Regions from separate parts of the Mesorhizobium sp. M0018 genome, predicted to be linked through region 2. Evidence: predicted binding sites of a transcription regulator. Region 2 holds the regulator's gene; the other holds the start of a gene.

Region 1 (3,597 bases), on a different contig from region 2:
CGATCGCGCCGCCCGGTGCCGGCACTTCCTTGACCGGAACGATCGGCTCGCCGCTGCGCCGGTCGAGCACATAGAGGTCGCCCTGCTTGGTCGGCCCGACCAGCGCCGGCACCACGCCACTTTCCGTGGTGATGTCGACCAGCGTCGGCTGCGCCGGCACGTCCATGTCCCAGAGATCGTGGTGCACGGTCTGCCGCACCCAGCGCAATTGTCCGCTGTTGAGATCGAGCGCGGTGATCGACGAGGAGAATTTCTCGTCATTGGCGCTGCGCCCGGCGCCGAGCTGGTCCGGCGTCTTGTTGCCGAGCGGCACATAAAGCAGGCCGAGCTTCTCGTCGGCGCTTGCCGTCGACCACATGTTGGGCGAGTTGTTGGTGTAGGTCTGGTCCGGCGGCAGCGGCGTCGTCTGGTCCGGATTGCCGGAATCCCAATTCCACAACAGCGCGCCGGTGTCGGCATCGTAGGCACGGATGACCCCGGACGGCTCCTGCGTCGAATAATTGTCGTTGACCGCGCCGCCGACGATGATCTTGTTGGCGACGATCAGCGGCGCCGAGGTCGAATAATAATAGCCCGGCTTCGGATATGGCATGTTGGCGAGCAGGTTCAGCGTGCCGCCTTCGGCGAAAGTCGGGCAGACCTGGCCATTCGCCGCATCGAGCGCGATCAGCCGGGCGTCGGATGTCGGCAGGTAGATGCGTGTGGCACAGGGCTGGCCGGCGGCGACCTTGGCATCGGCATAATAGGACACGCCGCGGCAGGTCTGGTGCTGGCGGTCCTTGTTGAGCTTGACCTGCGGATCGAAGCGCCATTTCTCCTTACCGCTCGCGGCATCGATGGCGATGGCGAAATTATGCGGCGTGCAGATGTAGAGCGTGTCGGCGATTTTTAGCGGCGTCACCTGATAGGTCGTCTCGGCGATGTCGCCGGGCCCTTTCACGTCGCCGGTGCGATAGGTCCAGGCCGGCTGCAGATTGGCAACGTTTTCGGCGGTGATCTGGTCGAGCGGCGAATAGCGCTGGCCGTATTGCGTGCGACCGTAATAGTGCCATTCGCCAGCCGGCACGTTGCCGCCAAGATCGGCCGTCGGCGTCACCTTGTCGGTGTTGAGTTCACCCGCAATATCCTTTGGATCGGTCGTCATCGAATAGCCGGCGACGGCAAGCGATGCCAGCACGGCGAGGATCAGCGGCGCGCGTCCGTCGGGACCGGTAAGCCCGCGCCGCGCCCATGGCGTCAACAGCCATAGCGCGACAAGCACGATGATGCCGCCGCGCGGGCCGAGCTCCCACCAGTCGAAGCCGATCTCCCAAACCGCCCAGGCGAGCGTGCCGAGCACGATCGCCGCGTAGAGCCACAGCGCCGTGGATCTGCGCCTGTAGAGCAGCCAGGCCGCGACAAGGAAAGCTAGACCGACGATGACGTAGTACCAGCTGCCGCCCAGCGTCACGAGCCAGATGCCGCCGCCGCCAATCGCCAGGCCGATGAGGAAAAGGATCAGGGAGGTGATGACCACAGCCAAGACGGTGCTCCTTCGACTGGTGCGCTCCGCGACGCGTCCATGGGCAACCCCGCATTGCGTTCCTGCCCCCACGCAACTTTCTCCGGCCCGCTTCCACTGTCAAGCAAGCTCGGCGTTTTACGGTGCCGGCCCATCGCAAGCCCGGCGTTTTGGTTAGCAGACCCATCCAGATTGTGAGTCCACCGACTGGACAGAGAACAAAACGGAGACACTTCTGGCCTTTCGCTGCCGAATCACTACATTCGGGGGGAGATGTCCGGCTTTTCGGAAGACATGCCCTTTTTTGACGAACCGAACGCGCGGCCCGTGGCCCCGTCGGGCATTGCCGCGCGCGCCATGGCTGCCCGCAGCAACCAGAACAACGCGCCCGATTATCTCAACGGCCTCAACCCCGAGCAGCGGCTGGCGGTGGAAACCACCGAAGGCCCGGTGCTGGTGCTGGCCGGCGCCGGCACCGGCAAAACGCGCGTCCTGACCACCCGCATCGCCCACATCCTTGCCACCGGCAAGGCTTTCCCCTCGCAGATCCTCGCCGTCACCTTCACCAACAAGGCGGCGCGCGAGATGAAGCAGCGCATCGGCCTGTTGATCGGCGAAGGCAATGTCGAGGGCATGCCGTGGCTCGGCACCTTCCACTCGATTGGAGTGAAGCTGCTGCGCAGACATGCCGAGCTGGCCGGGCTCAAATCCGACTTCACCATTCTCGACACGGATGATGTCGTGCGCCTGATCAAGCAGCTTATCCAGGCCGAAGGGCTGGACGACAAGCGCTGGCCGGCCAAGCAGTTCGCCCAGATGATCGACGGCTGGAAGAACAAGGGCCTTGGCCCCGCCGACATCCCCGAGGGCGATGCCCGTGCCTTCGCCAACGGCAAGGGCCGCGAGCTCTACAAGGCCTATCAGGAGCGGCTGCAAACGCTGAACGCTTGCGACTTCGGCGATCTCCTGTGCCATCCGATCCGCATCTTCCGCGCCAATCCGGACGTGCTGAAGGAATACCACAAGCGCTTCCGCTACATCCTCGTCGACGAATATCAGGACACCAACACCGCCCAGTACATGTGGCTGCGGCTGCTGGCACAGCGGCCGCAATCCTCCCCCCTTGAGGGGGAGGTGCCCGCGAAGCGGGCGGAGGGGGTTGCCGCAGAAGGCACCGCTAGAGCGTCGAGCACTGCCGCCGGTAGGTCAAGCACTGCCGCACGGACCCCACCCGACCGGGCTTCGCCCGGCCACCCTCCCCTCAAGGGGGAGGGAAGCCCGCGCCTGTCCACCGTAAATATCTGCTGCGTCGGCGACGACGACCAGTCGATCTATGGCTGGCGCGGCGCCGAGGTCGACAACATACTGCGCTTCGACAAGGATTTTCCCGGCGCCACCATCATCCGGCTGGAGCGCAACTATCGCTCGACCGCGCACATCCTCGGCACCGCCTCCCACCTCATCGCCCACAATGAGGGCCGCTTCGGCAAGACGCTGTTCACCGAAAAGATCGCCGAGGACGACGAGAAGGTGCATGTCCACGCCGCCTGGGATTCCGAAGAGGAGGCCCGCGCCGTCGGCGAGACGATCGAGGCTTATCAGCGCCAGAAGCACAATCTCAACGACATGGCGATCCTCGTCCGCGCGTCCTTCCAGATGCGCGAATTCGAGGACCGCTTCGTCACGCTCGGCCTCAACTACCGCGTCATCGGCGGCCCGCGCTTCTACGAGCGCCTCGAAATCCGCGATGCGCTGGCTTTCCTTCGCGTCGTCGCACAAGGCGCCGACGACCTCGCCTTCGAGCGCATCGTCAACGTGCCGAAGCGCGGCCTTGGCGAGGCCACCATCCGCCAGATCCACGACACCGCACGGGCGCTGCGCATCCCGATGCTGGAGGCGGCGGCAAAACTCGCCGAAAGCGACGAGCTGAAGCCGAAGCCGCGCGCCGCGCTGCGCGAGGTATCGGCCAATTTCGAACGCTGGCAAAAGGCTCTCGAAACCACGCCGCACGCCGAGCTCGCCGAGACCATTCTGGAGGAGAGCGGCTACACCGACATGTGGAAGAACGACCGTTCGATCGAAGCGCCCGGCCGGCT
Region 2 (3,597 bases):
CGCAGCCGCATCGGCGGTGCCGAGGGCGAGATTGCTGCTGCGCTGATCGTCGGCGTGCGCGCCGGCATTCCCGAGGAGATCAACGAAGCGATGCGGCGCACCGGCATCTACCACATCATCTCCATCTCGGGGCTGCATATGGCGTTGGTCGCCGGCACCATCATGGCGCTGCTGCGGGGTGCCTTCGCGCTGTTTCCCGATTTCTCATCGCGACGGCCGGTCAAGAAATATGCCGCGGCCGCCGCGCTTTTTTCGATTGCGGCCTACCTCGTCTTTTCCGGCATTGTCGTGGCGGCCGAACGCAGCTTCATCATGCTGGCGGTGATGCTTATCGCCGTGCTGTTCGACCGGGCCGCGCTCACCATGCGCAACCTGGCGATCTCGGCCATCGCGGTCATCCTGGTGTCGCCGCACGAGGTGGTCGGTCCGAGTTTCCAGATGTCCTTCGCCGCGACGGCGGCCCTTGTCGGCGCCTATGCAGGCTGGTCCGATTACCGCGCCGGCAGGGCCACCACGCCGCCGCCGCGGCAGTCGCCGCTACGCTTTGCCACTCGAAAGGTCCTGCTGGGCATGTGCGGTCTGGCGATGACCTCGATCATTGCAGGGAGCGCCACGGCGCTTTTCGCCATATGGCATTTCCAGCGCGTGGCGCCGCTCAGCCTGTTCGCCAATCTGGCCATCATGCCCATCGTGTCACTGGTCGTCATGCCCTTCGCCGTTCTCAGCGCGCTGGCGATGCCGTTCGGTGCGGATGGCCCTTTTCTCTATGTCATGGGCAAGGGGCTGACGGCGATGATCGCCCTGTCCGGGTGGATCTCGGAGCGCTCGCCGATCGATGCGGTCGGGCTGATTTCGCTGAGATCCGTCCTTCTGGTGACGATCGCCCTCGTCATTGCCAGCATGGCGACGACGTGGTTGCGGCTGGCGGCACTTCCTTTTGCGCTCGCCGGCTTGCTGACGACAACGCAGACACGCATACCCGACGTATTGGTCTCGGAGGACGCACGGCTGGTCGCGCTGCCGATCGGCAGCGGTGAACTCGCGGTCAACCGGGCACGCCCGAATGAGTTCACCATCGACAACTGGAAACGCGCGCTCACATCAGAGGCTATCGTCGCGCCGGAAACACCTGGAAAGAACGACCCGCAATTCGACATTGCCGATCCGGCCGACCTACCGCCGGGCATGCCGTTCATTTGCACGGACGGCCTCTGCCTTGCCAGGCATCCATCCGGCGCGATCATCGCCCAAGCCAAGGACCGCGATACTGCGCGGCCAGCCTGCGCCTTTGCCAGCTTGATCGTCATCGACGACGCCACCGCCCATAACCCCTGCTACTACGACCGGCTGGTCCTCGTCGTCACCAAACGGCAACTAGCGCGCGCGGGAAGTGCCGCCGTCTATTTCGATCCACAAGCGGCAACACGCGCCGAGATCCGCTTCGCCGTCGAAAAATCATACCGGCCCTGGCACGTGCAGCGGAAATTTTCACGCGCGGCACGGGGCCTGCCGCCATACCGCCGGGCCGACAACCCCAAAGCCGGCGCCAAGGGCGGAGCTCAGTAGCGGCGGATCAGTCCGACGAGCTTGCCCTGCACCTTGACCCTGTCTGGTCCGAAGATGCGCGTCTCGTAGGCCGGATTGGCGGCTTCCAGGGCGATCGAGGCGCCCTTGCGGCGGAACCGCTTCAGCGTCGCTTCCTCCTCGTCGACCAGTGCCACCACGATCTCACCGGGGCTCGCCGTATCGGCATTGCGGATGATCACCGTGTCGCCGTCGAAAATGCCGGCCTCGATCATCGAATCGCCTTTGACCTCAAGCGCATAATGCTCGCCGCCCATGATCATATCCGGCGGCACCGAAATCGAATGCGTCTGGTGCTGGATGGCGTCGATCGGCACACCGGCAGCGATGCGGCCCATCACTGGGATCGAAACGGCGGCGACGACATCGTCGTCATTTCCGGCTGCGGGCACGCGCGACGATGTCGGCTTGCCTTGCCGAGGGGCGCCTTGCCCAAGACTGCCCTGGATGACACTCGGCGAGAACTTGCGTGCCGCATTGAGGCCGGGGGCGATCGAGTCAGGCAGGCGTAGCACCTCCAGCGCACGGGCCCGGTTGGGCAAACGGCGAATGAAGCCGCGCTCCTCCAGCGCCGTAATCAGCCGGTGGATTCCGGATTTGGAAGCCAGGTCGAGCGCTTCCTTCATCTCGTCGAATGAAGGCGGGATACCGCTTTCCTTCAACCTTTCGTGGATGAACATAAGCAGTTCGTGTTGTTTGCGTGTCAGCATAGCGACCCCCAACAGAATCAGAAAAACAAACCCAGAACAAACACTATCTGTTCCAGTTGTGTTCCGCAACTGTTTAAAGTTTAATGAATGCGTTAAGGCTCGGGAAACAAACGACGTCCCCTACCGGCGTACCGCATTTTCACCGCCGCGAGCCTCATCGCCTTGATTCTGCTTTCGTTTGCGCCCTTCTGGCCTCCTAGAAGGCGGCACTGGCATCGGCCGTCGGTCGGCAAAAGGCACGGAATTGAACCCGTATCGACTGTGCGGTTTGGTCAATGCACCGTGAACGAAACGAACTCAAAACGCCAACCTCGGGTTAAGTCCCGGTTTCCACCGCCTGGTCAGGCTGCTTCTCGCCGGTGGAGCCTTGCTGCGCGCAACCAAGTAATGGAAGAACAGTCGATGCGTGTCCGGCGTTGCGTTGGATCTTGGGGGAGCAGACAAATCATGACAGGAATTCCCGATCTCGTGGCCATAAAGGCGATGGATGCCGCGGATCCGCTGCGCGCGATGCGCGACCGCTTTGTGTTGCCGCAAGGAGTGATCTATCTCGACGGCAATTCGCTAGGAGCTGCTTCACGTGCCGCTTTCGATGAACTGCACAAGGCCGCGACCGAAGAATGGTCGCATGATCTCATCCGCGCATGGAACACGGCCGGCTGGTTCAACATGCCGCTTGAACTTGGCGACCAGCTCGGGCGCCTGATCGGGGCCGCGGCCGGCCAGACAGTGGTCTGCGACACGACATCGGTCAATATCTACAAGCTGCTGCACGCCGCCATGGCCATGCGACCGGAGCGGCAGGTCATCGTCGCCGAGGGCGATAGTTTTCCGACGGACCTCTACATGGCCGAGGGTGTGGTTTCGACGCGAAAAGATACGCTGCTGCGCCTCTCGGGAGTCGACGCGCCGACCATCGAAGAGCTGATCGACGAACGCACCGCTGTGGTGCTGGTCAACCACGTCAACTATAAGTCGGGCGAACTGCGCGACATGCCGGCGCTGACGCGCAGGGCTCAGGAAGCCGGGGCGATGATCGTCTGGGATCTCTGCCACACCGCCGGCGCGATGCCAGTCGAACTCGACAAGGCAAACGCCGATTTTGCCGTTGGCTGCACCTACAAATATCTGAATGGCGGCCCGGGCGCGCCTGCCTTCATCTATGCGGCTGAGCGGCATCTTTCCGACATCCAGCAGCCGCTCACCGGCTGGTGGGGCCATGCACGGCCCTTCGCCTTCGAGCCAGGCTATGCGGCCGGCACCGGCATCCGCCGGTTTCTGTGCGGCACACAGCCGGTCCTGT

What was found. The regulator LexA, encoded in region 2, represses DNA repair genes until DNA is damaged. The targets are predictions, from matches to a motif close to TGTTCNNNNTGTGTTCNG.
Region 1: the regulator LexA is predicted to act here: its motif matches at 1,716-1,733, upstream of NKJ81_RS02720 (ATP-dependent helicase).

What each region holds. Positions count from the first base shown of each region.
Region 1 is NZ_JAMYVL010000002.1:99,915-103,511, reverse strand. It holds gene NKJ81_RS02725 (glucose/quinate/shikimate family membrane-bound PQQ-dependent dehydrogenase) at 1-1,522, opposite strand, end outside; gene NKJ81_RS02720 (ATP-dependent helicase) at 1,775-3,597, shown strand, end outside.
Region 2 is NZ_JAMYVL010000007.1:78,030-81,626, reverse strand. It holds gene NKJ81_RS11915 (ComEC/Rec2 family competence protein) at 1-1,566, shown strand, start outside; gene lexA (transcriptional repressor LexA) at 1,560-2,294, opposite strand; gene kynU (kynureninase) at 2,742-3,597, shown strand, end outside.